Regions from separate parts of the Photobacterium kasasachensis genome, predicted to be linked through region 1. Evidence: predicted binding sites of a transcription regulator. Region 1 holds the regulator's gene; each other region holds the start of a gene.
What was found. The regulator PurR, encoded in region 1, represses purine synthesis genes. The targets are predictions, from matches to a motif close to TNANGNAAACGTTTNCNTNA.

Region 1 (4,290 bases):
GTCTGCTTGTCCAGGAAAAGGCTTGGAACAGTGCATGACAACCTCCTGCTAGAATGACAGCCCAATTCTACTAATGACAATATTGATGAAAAGGATATTGATGCTTTTATGAACAGCTTTGTGAGAGGTATCAATATTTGACGTTATATGACAAAAAATTGTCATTAGGGGGAGCAAAAAAGTGGTAATAAAATAATTATGCATAAGTGGCTATGCGTATATTTTTATTTCTATTAGTTGGATATGCTGAAAATAGCAAATAAAAAAAGAGGTGCTTAGCACCTCTTTTTATAAATATCTATTAGGTTGTTTACGGTAATTCAGAAAGAAGTTCTGAACGACGCTGCTTAGTAATTACCGACCAATGCTGGCCGCTAACTGCACCCTCAAGGGCCCATAGCAACTCGATATTTACCGACTCTTGATGGGTTTGCTGCAATGCTTTATAGGCATTGAGCGCACCGGCTTCAAAGAGCTCTTCAACTGTCGTAATACCGGCCTTTTTCAGCATACGTTCGTTAGCTAAACGTAGGTTCGGTAAATCTTTTATACGACTAGGACCTGATTTGCTTTTGGTTTCTTTATCCTGTTTAGCGGCAGTAAAGGAACGCTTTGCTTGGCAAAGAATTTTTCCAGGTTCATCCCACCATTCCTGCGGAATAGCGTAATGCTTGGTCACAACAGGGAACCCGCGTTTTTTATAAACGTAAGGAGTTAAACCTGCCTGCTTAAATTCTTCTTCATTGTCGGCATTAGCTCGGAGGTGCAACTTATCGTTTACCACAAGTGCAAACATGGTTTCACCCGCGAATATACCAAAACCGCCAAACATCGAGCGAGATTTTACATTCTCGAAACAATTGAATAATCGTAGTGATTCTTTAAGTACTGGTTTGTCCATGCTTCTTCTCGGTGAAAAATATCTTGAGTCACCTAACAACAGAGCGAGGATTTCAGATTAGCAAATTTCACAAAAAAGTTATGTCAGGAAAATGTCAGGATTCATGACATCACTTATTGCTAGATCCATCGGCAACCCCGCTACCATAAGCAACTTAGTTATTGATAAACTAACCACTTTTAGGCCGGAAGCTTTGCGTCCCATCCTTTCGGATGGTTTGCCTTGTTCGTGACTTTTTAAGAATATCTCAGATAATATTTTTGAACTTGCTCCCATTCTGAAAAGTGTGATCTTGCTTCAAGTAATAGATCCCGGTTATGGGATGAGAGCAGCATAAATGCCTTAAAATATTTACAGCAAAAAAAGAGTTAATGACAAAAAAAAACCGATATCAGATATCGGTTTTTTTGAAGGGGCGGGAGATGCCATTTACGCGTTCAGGTCTTTTACTGATTTGCGTACAACAAGCTCCGGTGCCATCTCAAAGATACGTCGTTCGTGCTCTTTATCTTTAACGCGTTCCATCAGGATTTCAATCGCTGTTTTACCCAATCGACGCTTAGGCTGGTGGATTGTGGTAAGAGGTGGCGAGAAATAAGGAGCCAGATCGATGTTGTCGTAACCGATGATAGAGATATCATCAGGAACCCGTATACCCGCCTGCTCAAAGGTACTGATCAGCGCCATTGCCATAATATCATTGAAGCAGAAAATCGCTGTTGGGCGATCTTCCATGGCAATGAATTTGTTAGCGGCAATAACAGCAGATTCACACTCGAAGTCACCTTCAAGTAGCCAGTTTTCATTGACATCAAGCTTGGCTTCGTCCATTGCTTTATAGAAGCCCTTCAGACGCTCACGACATGTTGATTTATCCGGGTGGCCAGACAAGCAGCCAATGTGGGTATGACCGTGTTCAATGAAGTATTTTGTCGCAACATAACCACCGAGCTCGGCGTTGTCCTGGATTTTGTCTGTGTGCGGGCTTTCCGGACCCCAATCCATGATCACCATAGGCAGATCTTTCTTGCGCTCAAGTAGTTCGAGGAGTTTTTCGTCAAGATCAGAGCACATGACCAGCAGGCCATCAACACGCTTTTCTGCCAGCATGCGCAGGTAATCGCGTTGTTTTTCAAGGTTGCCTTCGGTATTACATAAGATCAGCGTATAGCCTTCACCATAGCAATACTCTTCCACACCATGTACAACCTCGGCAAAGAAAGGGTTAGTCGATTTGGTAACCAGCATACCGATAGTACGGGTAGTATTGCACTTGAGGCTTCGTGCAACAGCACTTGGTGCGTAATTTAATTCATCTACAGCCGCTAATACTTTTTTCTGTGTTGCTTCCGCAACAAAGCGTGTTTTGTTGATCACGTGAGATACTGTTGTCGTTGATACACCAGCCATACGTGCAACATCTTTAATCGTTGCCATATTTATTCTTCTAATAATTTAAGATCAGAGGTCAGAACCGACCGTTTCATAATCACTTGTAATCAATAGTACCAAACAGAGTAATTATCTGACTGCATTAGATAATTAGTCTGTTTGGTACAGCGTCTAAAACGCCAAAAAGCCGCTTCATTCACGAGCGGCTTTGTTCTCTTGCCTTACGGGGCGTTTCATTGTGTAATCGCTTGCGTTCACATTCTACTGAGTGTAGCGCACAGTGCAACGTTTCTGTATCCCAACCTTGAAATTCTTGATAGATATCAACAAACTCAATGCGATTTTACACCAATTAGATGCATATCCGATTCAGATAGCTTCCGAGTAGACTGTAGCTATACCAGAAGATATGACTACCGGATAATTATCTGTCGGATGTGCTGTGATGTGCACAGGCCAGCTGTAAACTCTGCTGATCGTTTCACTGGTTAGGGCTTGCCAGGGGGAGCCATCTGCCTGGATTCTCCCCTCATTGATGATGACCAGGCGATCAGCATACTGCGCAGCCAAATTGAGATCGTGGATAACAACAATAACTGCGGCTCCGGTGCGAGCCAACTCACGAGCTACCTGAAGTGTTCGGTGCTGATGGGCAAGATCAAGCGCCGAGGTGGGTTCGTCGAGCATTAGTATACATTGTTTACCCGCCTGACTGAGCTGGGTGAGTACACGTGCAAAATGTACCCGTTGCTTTTCCCCCCCTGAAAGGGTGGGGTAGAGCCGATCTTTTAGCGAGAGCACATCGACAACCTGCATCTTCTCCCGGGCAATTTGCTGGGTTTCAGCATTCGGGATTTGAAGGGGGATGCAGCCGAGCTCCACTACTTCTTGTGCAGTAAAAGCGAAAGTTAAATTACTGTGTTGTGGTAGGACACCCAGATGCTTGGCAAGATGTTCTGGTTTAAATTCAGCCCGCGGCTTGTCGAAGAATTCGATGTCTCCCCCTGCATCAACTTCGCCGCACAGGACTTTGAGTAGCGTACTCTTGCCCGCGCCATTTGGGCCCAATAGCGCCGTCAGCTCACCACTGGCAATTGTGATGTTGAAGTCATCCAGTAATGTTTTTCCGCCTAGGGACAGGTGCAAGCCCTTGGCTTCGATAGCAGCTTGAGGGTTATTCGGTGAAACCTTCATGACATTTTCCCCTTTTGTCTGATAAGGAGGAGAATAAAGAATGGTGCGCCGAGAATCGCGGAGATGATCCCGACAGGTAATTCAGCCGGAGTGGCGACAACTCTTGCCAGCATATCAGCAATAAGCAGGATCAGGGCACCGAGTAGCGCCGATAGCGGCAGCAGGGTTTTGTGGTTTGGCCCAGTAAGCATTCTGCAAAGGTGCGGAATGATGAGGCCGATAAATCCGATGACGCCGGTTAACGAGACGGTGACACCGACGCCGGCGGCACAGAGCAAAATAAGCAGCCGCTTTAGCCTCTGTACATTCACGCCCATATGCCTGGCTTCGCCTTCCCCTAACAGAAAGGCGTTTAGCGCATTGGCATGGCGGTCAAAAGCCAGAAGCAATACAGCAAGCGTGACAAAGGCGAGGGTAATGCCCGGCCAGGTGGCACCAGCCAGCGAGCCCATCGACCACAGTGATAAGTCACGGAGCGCCTGATCGTCGGCAAAGTAATTCATAAGTCCAAGCCCGGCTCCGGATAACGCACCAATAGCGACACCTGCCAACAGCATAATTGTCACAGAGGTGCCGCTTTTATCGGTACCAAGCCGATAAACCAGATAGGTACTGGCTGCGCCGCCAATAAAGGCGAACACCGGCACGGTTCCCATGGTGAGTAGCAGCGGAAATGATGTCGCTAGAGGTGCAAAGATAACAATGGCAAGTGCTGCGCCAAGGCTTGCCCCCCCTGAAACACCAATAATACCGGGGTCTGCCAGAGGGTTGCGGAAAAGCCCTTGCATAACTGCACCGCAGAG
Region 2 (4,290 bases), on a different contig from region 1:
TCTTTTTCTTGCTAGCCAATTAGAACAACTGCTCATTATTACGAAGAAACTGAGTGAGTTACGGTATCTCTTCTATACTTTTCAATCGTACGGAGAAATTTGTTACTCAGAGGAACCTGATATGAAGCAACTTGGTTTAGCGTCTCTTTTCATTAGCCTTTTTTCTTTGCTCTTCTCAATCACGGTACGCGCAGAATCATTCATCACCATTGGTACTGGTGGCGTTACAGGTGTGTATTATCCAACTGGCGGTGCGATTTGCCGTCTGGTCAACAAAGACCGTGACGCTCACGGCATCCGTTGCTCGGTAGAAAGTACCGGCGGGTCAATTTATAACATCAATACAATTCGGGCTGGTGAGCTTGATCTGGGGATCGCCCAGTCAGACTGGCAATACCACGCCTATAATGGAACCAGCAAATTTGCCGACAAAGGCCCTTTCAAATCACTTCGTGCGGTTTTTTCTATTCACCCTGAACCCTTTACCGTTGTCGCCAGAGCCGACTCTGGCATTAAGACCTTCACAGACTTAAAGGGGAAACGCGTTAACATCGGCAATCCGGGCTCCGGCCAGCGAGGAACGATGGAAGTACTGATGAAAGCCCTTGGCTGGACGAATAAAGACTTCGCGCTGGTTTCCGAGTTGAAGGCATCCGAGCAATCTAAAGCCCTTTGTGACAACAAAATCGATGCGATGATCTATACCGTTGGCCACCCTAGCGGTGCGATCAAGGAAGCCACTACATCCTGTGACAGCGTGATTGTCGAGGTGGCAGGGCCTGTGGTCGACAAACTGATTGCCGAGAATGACTTTTATCGTGTCGCAACAGTACCCGGTGGGATGTACAAAGGCTCAGCCAGCGACGTGAAAACCTTTGGTGTCGGTGCCACGTTTGTTTCATCGGCCCAAACAGACAAAGCGTTGATCTATCAGGTCGTCAAATCCGTGTTTACCAACTTTGATACCTTCCGCAAACTTCACCCAGCCTTTGCCAATCTGAAGAAAGAAGAAATGGTTAAAGATGGCTTGTCTGCGCCGCTTCATGATGGTGCCAAACAGTACTACCAGGAAGCAAAACTCATAAAATAGAGTTAATAGGGTTAGCAATAGAACAACGCTTGTGACAGCGTCACAGAATGCGACTTACACACCACAAGCATTCCCGGCACAAGCAATACAAATGACAAAAGGCTGGAGTATCCAGCCTTTTTAGTTTGCAACTAACTCAAATCCACTTAGAAGCGATAGCGAACGCCCAGTGCGCCTTCTAGCTCCAGATCAACGTCTTCTACGACATACAGTGTCGGGCCAACTTCACCGTAGAGTTCAAACTGGCTTACCGGCACCTGGAATCCTACTCCTGAACGCACACCCAGTTTGTCATACTTGTTATCGACGTACTGAGCACCAACGAAGGTGTACATGCTATTTAGATCAGGGTCATTGACGAGTGAACCTAAGTTAAACGTCTTGTCTACCGCTACACCAAAATCATCCAGGCCAAGAGAAAATCGAAGATCGTTCGTCTTGTACTGAATACCACTCATCGGGCTACCAAAAAACACCCCGACGCTTTGTGAAGCGTGTGCTGAAACGGAAAGAGCAAGCGCCAAGCCTAGTAAAACTTTTTTCATCGTAATCATACTGTCGGTAACGAATAATGGGCCTACGTTAACCAAAAACCCCCTAAGACTCGATAGCCCCGCAGTAATCATGACAAAACTTTTACAAAGAAACCTCTAAGTATAGCCTTGGAACAACAAGGCAAAAACCAAGCAAAAACAAACAACGCAAACGATTGCGTGATGATTAAATTCCTGTATGATCGCGCTCAGTATCAATACTTATCGTAAGGAAATTCGATGTTAGGTTCAGCGACTCGCACAGATGCAACCCGTGTTCTACTGCTAGGATCCGGCGAACTAGGAAAAGAAGTTGCAATTGAATGTCAGCGTTTAGGTCTTGAAGTTATCGCTGTTGATCGCTACGCCAATGCCCCGGCGATGCAGGTTGCCCATCGCAGCCATGTTATCGATATGCTCGATAGCAAAGCGCTCAAACAAGTTATTGCCAAGGAACAGCCTCACTATGTGGTGCCGGAAATCGAAGCAATTGCCACCGATACGCTGGTTGAGCTAGAAGCCGATGGGCTGAATGTTGTACCAACTGCCAATGCGACCAAGCTTACTATGAACCGTGAGGGCATTCGTCGCCTTGCGGCAGAAACATTGGCTATTCCAACCTCCCCTTATGAATTTTCAGATCAGTATGATGATTTCGCCGCATCAGTTGAGCGCATCGGTACACCTTGTGTCGTCAAGCCAATCATGAGCTCTTCCGGCAAGGGACAGAGCGTGATCAAAACACCGGCAGACATCGAATCAGCCTGGCACTATGCACAGGAAGGCGGACGTGCAGGAGCCGGACGTGTCATCGTCGAAGGCTTTGTCGAGTTTGATTACGAAATTACCTTGCTGACCGTTCGTGCCATTGATGGCGTGCATTTCTGCGATCCTATCGGTCACCGTCAGGAAGACGGCGACTACCGCGAGTCTTGGCAGCCACAGCAAATGTCAGCTGACGCTCTTAAGGCCGCTCAGGAAGTTGCCGAAAAAGTAGTGAACGCACTGGGTGGCTATGGTTTATTTGGTGTTGAGCTATTCGTCAAAGGGGATGAGGTTCTGTTCAGCGAAGTCTCCCCTCGCCCGCATGACACCGGCATGGTCACCCTGATCTCTCAGGATCAATCTGAGTTCGCCCTGCATGTTCGCGCTTTCCTTGGCTTGCCGATTCACGCTATCACCCACTACGGCCCGTCAGCATCGGCTGTTGTGTTGTCTGAAGGTGTTTCCGACAACATCCGGTTTGATGACCTGGCAACTGCACTGGCCCGTCCGCAAACGCAGGTTCGCCTGTTTGCCAAGCCAGAAATTAACGGTCGCCGTCGTTTAGGCGTTGCCCTGACTCGCCGAGACACTACAGATCAGGCAATCAGCGACGCGGTTGAAACAGCTTCGGATATCAAAGTCGTTTTTTAACAAAAATACAAATACGCCAAGCATGAAAAAAGGAGCCACTGGCTCCTTTTTGTTTTTGTTTACGGGTATAGCTTGGCTAACTACAGCTCGATCAGCCACACTTCTTCTGCAAAACGTGACAGTCCACGCTGACGGCGTGGGTGTGATTCATCGGCATCGTCGCGATCAAGGTGGGTGATCTTACAACCAGCGAACAGCTGCTCAACTTCATCTTTGGTGACACTGAACGGAGGGCCATCCATTTCTGGCTGCGGATAATCCAGAGTAACCAGCAAAATACGTCCACCAGCCTTCACCATCGAAAGCAAGTGCTCCGTATACATTTTGCGCATGTTCTCAGGCATCGCAATCAATGCCGCACGATCATAAACCACATCGACAGGCTCAACACGAGTGGCAAAAAAGTCGCCACAATGAATGGTAATTTCATCGAACTCATAGAGCGTCTGACCATTACCTATCGATGTCACCATCGGCGTATAAAAGTGCTCGGAGAAAAACGCCCGTACCGCAATATCACTGAGCTCAATACCGACAACATTATCATGTTTTTCAGCCAGCCAGGCCAAATCAACTGATTTACCGCACATAGGCACCAACACGGTATCGGTACGTGTCGTGTTTAGCCTAGGCCAATACTTCGTTAGTACTGGATTAATGTCACTTAAATGAAAACCGATACGGTTCTCCGCCCAGCGGCTATGCCAAAATTCTGCATCCATCTTATTAGAATCTCTTAACTGACTTTACTTACGTTTGTATTTATCTCTATGGCCGCTATCTGACCATAGTTTGTTGCTCTGATCCAGCATTCGGTACGCCCTCAGCTAACCGGAAACACTGCCACCGCCCATAAACGCCTCAGGCGCCTTCTGAGCGCCTCAAACGAATCACAACAACAATGCGCACAAAACACCACCAAATCGCTCTATAATCAATCACAGGCACAAATAAAGCTATTATCAATAAGTATTACGGAAAGTGTTCGTTTCTCAGCGTTCAGATGCAAAAAAGGATGCCGAAGCATCCTTTTCTACTAATCTGGCTTAGACTGCGCTAGGCGAGATTATAAATTTGTTCTTCAATTTTTCTTTTATGAGAGTCATTGAACAAACGATACAAACCGGACAATTAGGAAATTCTGAACAGCTTGATCGAATCACGGCGTACAGTTACACCGCGGAAAGTCACAGGCTCAAGCAACGTCATTAGCTGCTTAGAGACAAAGAACTTACCACCGTAGCTGCGATC
Region 3 (4,290 bases), on a different contig from region 1:
GCCTGCTCGACAAGGCAGCCGTCAGCGAGCTATTACCTGATGGCTTGTACGATCGCCAGATGACGCTGGCCCAAGCACTGCATGTCATGCACCGTCCGACCCCGGACGTCTCCCTCGATCAGCTAGAGGAAGGCAAGCATCCGGCCCAGCACCGACTGATCCTCGAAGAGCTGCTGGCACAAAACCTGTCGATGCTGGCTGTTCGCAGCAAAAGCCAGCAGCACGAAGCCTGGCCGCTAACCGCCTCCGATAGCTTGAAAATCCGGCTTCTTGATAGCCTTCCGTTCAGCCCGACCGGGGCTCAGCAAAGGGTTGTCGCCGATATCGAGACGGATCTGGCCAAACCGCACCCGATGATGAGGCTGGTACAGGGCGATGTCGGATCGGGCAAGACGCTGGTGGCGGCATTGGCAGCGCTGCGCGCCATTGAACACGGCTATCAGGTCGCCCTCATGGCCCCGACCGAGCTACTGGCCGAGCAGCACGCAATCAACTTTGCCAACTGGCTCAACCCGATGGGTATCCAGGTAGGCTGGCTGGCCGGCAAGCTCAAGGGCAAGGCAAGGGATAGCGAGCTGGCCCGCATCGAAAGCGGTGAAGCCAAAATGGTAGTCGGCACCCACGCCCTGTTTCAGGAGCAAGTGGTATTTAGCAACCTCGCACTGGTAATCATCGATGAACAACACAGATTCGGTGTCCACCAGCGCCTGGAGCTACGCGAGAAAGGGGCCAATGAAGGTCGCTACCCGCACCAGCTGATCATGACCGCGACCCCGATCCCCCGTACCCTGGCCATGACCGCCTATGCCGATCTCGAAACCTCGGTGATTGACGAGCTGCCGCCGGGCCGGACCCCGATCCAGACCGTCGCCCTACCCGATTCGCGCCGGGCAGAAATTATCGAACGCATCCGCTCAGCCTGCCTCAACGAAGACCGGCAGGCATACTGGGTCTGTACTCTGATTGATGAATCCGAGGTCCTAGAGGCGCAAGCCGCTTCCGACACCGCCGACGAGCTCACCGCACAGCTTCCCGATCTCAATATCGGGCTCGTGCACGGCCGGATGAAGCCGGCTGAAAAACAAGAAATCATGAAGCGCTTCAAGGACGGCGAGCTGCACCTGCTGGTTGCCACCACCGTCATAGAGGTCGGGGTCGACGTGCCCAATGCCAGCCTGATGATCATCGAAAACCCTGAGCGGCTCGGTCTGGCGCAGCTCCACCAGCTGCGAGGACGGGTCGGCCGGGGCAGTGTTGCCAGCCATTGTGTCCTGCTCTATCACGCCCCGCTGTCAAAGACCGCCCAGAAACGCCTCGCCGTGCTTCGTGAAAGCAGCGACGGTTTCGTGATTGCCCAGCGCGATCTGGAAATTCGCGGACCGGGAGAACTGCTGGGTACCAAGCAGACCGGCATCGCCGAATTCAAAATTGCCGATCTGGTTCGTGACCAACACCTGATCCCCCAGGTGCAGAAGCTGGCCCGCTATGTCCACGACCGCTACCCGGACAATGCCAAGGCCATCATTGATCGCTGGCTGGGACAACGCGAGAACTACTCAAACGCCTAACCAATACGGCAATTCAGCCAGAGAAGGTAAAAAAATACCTTTCTGGCTGATAGCAATCGCTTGGCTGACACTATAATTCCGTACTGTGATCTTGGCAGCCTAGGATAAATAACGCCTCTGGCACATTTCTTACGTTTTTATCCTTCCGCTCTGTATTTCCGATGCAAATAAAAATAATCTAAAACAAAACACGCAAACGTTTGCTATTTACAGAAAGATAATTAAAATAGCGCACAAATTTCACCCACTTTCACTTCACCCGGTGTCAGCTTGGATCTGAGTAACAGCAATCACAGATATAACCAGCTTTCACAACGCAGTGCCCATTCAGCGTATTGCAAAGGGATACCGAAGTAAGTCCAAGGAAAAACGGCCATGACCCGCCAGCATAGCGACATCGAAACACCACGAAATTCTGATCTGATCTACCGTCTGGAAGACAGGCCGCCACTGCCACAAACCCTGTTTGCAGCCACCCAGCACTTGCTAGCCATGTTTGTTGCCGTGATCACCCCGTCGCTGATCATCTGCCAAGCTCTGGGCGTGCCGGCCAGCGATACCAATACCATCGTCAGTATGTCCCTGTTTGCCTCGGGGCTGGCTTCATTCATCCAAATTCGTACCTTTGGTCCTGTCGGCTCCGGTCTGCTGTCGATTCAGGGTACCAGCTTCAACTTCCTCGGCCCGATTATTGGTGCCGGTCTGGCGCTCAAAGCCGGCGGAGCCGATATCCCAACCATGATGGCCGCCATTTTCGGTACTATCCTGGTTGCCTCGCTGACTGAGGTCTTTATCTCCCGGGTTCTCCAGCATGCCCAGCGCGTGATCACCCCGCTGGTCTCCGGCATCGTGGTGACTCTGATTGGCCTGACCCTGATCCAGATCGGCCTGACGTCAATGGGCGGTGGCTACGCCGCAATTGAAAACGGCAGCTTCGGTAGCCTCGACAACCTGATGCTGGCCGGCACTGTTCTGGGTTTAATCGTACTACTCAACCGGGTCAAGAACCCATATCTGCGAGTTTCATCGATTGTTATCGCGATGGCTGCCGGCACCGTGCTGGCATGGCTGACCGGCATGATCGATACCTCGCGCTCAGCCGATACCGACCTGATAGCCATCCCGCTGCCGATGCAATACGGTCTGGGATTTGACTGGTCGCTGCTGATCCCGCTTGTAATCGTCTTTGCCATCACGTCACTTGAAGCCATCGGCGATATTACCGCAACCTCGGAAACCTCCGAACAACCTGTAGCCGGACCGGTCTACATGAAACGCATCAAAGGCGGGGTACTGGCCGACGGTATCAACTCAGCACTAGCCTCGGTATTAAACAGTTTCCCGAATTCAACCTTCAGCCAGAACAACGGCATCATCCAGCTGACCGGTGTCGCCAGCCGCTATATCGGTTACTTCGTTGCCGGTATGCTGGTACTGCTTGGGCTGTTCCCGGGTGTTGCCAATCTGGTTCAGCTCATCCCGGAGCCGGTCCTGGGCGGCGCAACCATCGTGATGTTCGGTACCATTGCCGCCTCAGGGGTCCGCATTATTTCCCGCTGTGAGCTCGACCGCCGCGCCATTCTGATCATGGCCCTGTCTTTCTCGATGGGCTTGGGCATTGCCCAGAAACCGGAAATTCTCCAGTTCATGCCAGAATGGGTGAAAAGCATCTTATCGTCGGGGATGGCGGCAGGCGGTATCACGGCCATCGTGCTGAATCTGGTACTACCGGAAGAGAATAAATAGTCAAAGAAAGTGTCGCTAACGACATAAGCAATATGCAAATAAAAAGCGAGAGCCTCTTGGCTCTCGCTTTGGTTGTGACGTTTGCTTTTTCAGGGTAAATCCAGGCTTAGCTATTTTTTGCTCACCACCAGCGGCAGGCTCACCTGTACTTTCAGGCCACCGGCACTGCGGTTGGTCACCATGATTGTCCCTTCATGCTGGTCGATGATCCGCTGCACGATAGCCAGACCCAATCCGGTCCCCTCGGCTTCACTGCCCCGGGCAGAATCTCCCCGGGTCAGGGGCTGAAACATCTTGGCGACCTGATCCGGTTCAATCCCGGGACCGTCATCCTCGACACAGAACCAGGCCGTTTTGCGATCAGCGGTCACCCCACTGGAAAGCTTGACCCATCCGTTACCGTAGCGGATCGCATTGACGACCAGATTGGCCACCGAGCGTTTGATCGCCACGCCATTGGCACGCACGATACCGGGAATATCACCCTGCTCGAGTTCAATCTCGCACTCGTAGCCTCCTTCGGCCTCGGCCACTTCCTGCAGCAGGAGATTCAAATCAAGATCTTCCTCTTCCAGCTGCTTGGTCGACTTCAGGTAATCCATAAACTGGCTGATGATCTCGTTACACTCCTCGGTGTCCTTAATCATGCTCTCGGCCAGATAGCCGTCTTCCGGCGACATCATTTCAGTAGCCAGACGGATCCGGGTCAGCGGGGTGCGCAAGTCATGGCTGACCCCGGCCAGCAACAGTGCCCGGTCATCTTCCAGCTGCTTGATCCCCTCGGACATCCGATTAAACGACTTAGTTACCGCACGGATTTCCGATGCCCCTCTTTCCGGCAGGTGGGGCGGCGTTTCACCACGGGCCACCTGAAGCGCCGCCTGCTCCAACGCAACCAAAGGCCGGTTCTGGATCCGAATAAAGAGCCAGCCACCGGCAATCACCATAAAGGCAATGATCAAGCTGTAGTGAAACA

Region 2: the regulator PurR is predicted to act here: its motif matches at 1,788-1,807, upstream of purT (formate-dependent phosphoribosylglycinamide formyltransferase).
Region 3: the regulator PurR is predicted to act here: its motif matches at 1,757-1,776, upstream of L4D19_RS14220 (uracil-xanthine permease family protein).

What each region holds. Positions count from the first base shown of each region.
Region 1 covers NZ_JAKJSH010000012.1:147,007-151,296, forward strand. Annotated here, with positions in the region: gene L4D19_RS17620 (hypothetical protein) at 1-36, opposite strand, end outside; gene L4D19_RS17625 (TfoX/Sxy family DNA transformation protein) at 311-901, opposite strand; cyclic di-GMP riboswitch class I at 1,029-1,133, opposite strand; gene purR (HTH-type transcriptional repressor PurR) at 1,331-2,338, opposite strand; gene L4D19_RS17635 (heme ABC transporter ATP-binding protein) at 2,663-3,487, opposite strand; gene L4D19_RS17640 (FecCD family ABC transporter permease) at 3,484-4,290, opposite strand, start outside.
Region 2 covers NZ_JAKJSH010000017.1:34,001-38,290, forward strand. Annotated here, with positions in the region: gene L4D19_RS21725 (TAXI family TRAP transporter solute-binding subunit) at 122-1,090, shown strand; gene L4D19_RS21730 (hypothetical protein) at 1,237-1,635, opposite strand; gene purT (formate-dependent phosphoribosylglycinamide formyltransferase) at 1,864-3,039, shown strand; gene L4D19_RS21740 (thiopurine S-methyltransferase) at 3,120-3,761, opposite strand; gene L4D19_RS21745 (hypothetical protein) at 4,171-4,290, opposite strand, start outside.
Region 3 covers NZ_JAKJSH010000009.1:151,268-155,557, forward strand. Annotated here, with positions in the region: gene recG (ATP-dependent DNA helicase RecG) at 1-1,568, shown strand, start outside; gene L4D19_RS14220 (uracil-xanthine permease family protein) at 1,944-3,314, shown strand; gene envZ (two-component system sensor histidine kinase EnvZ) at 3,425-4,290, opposite strand, start outside.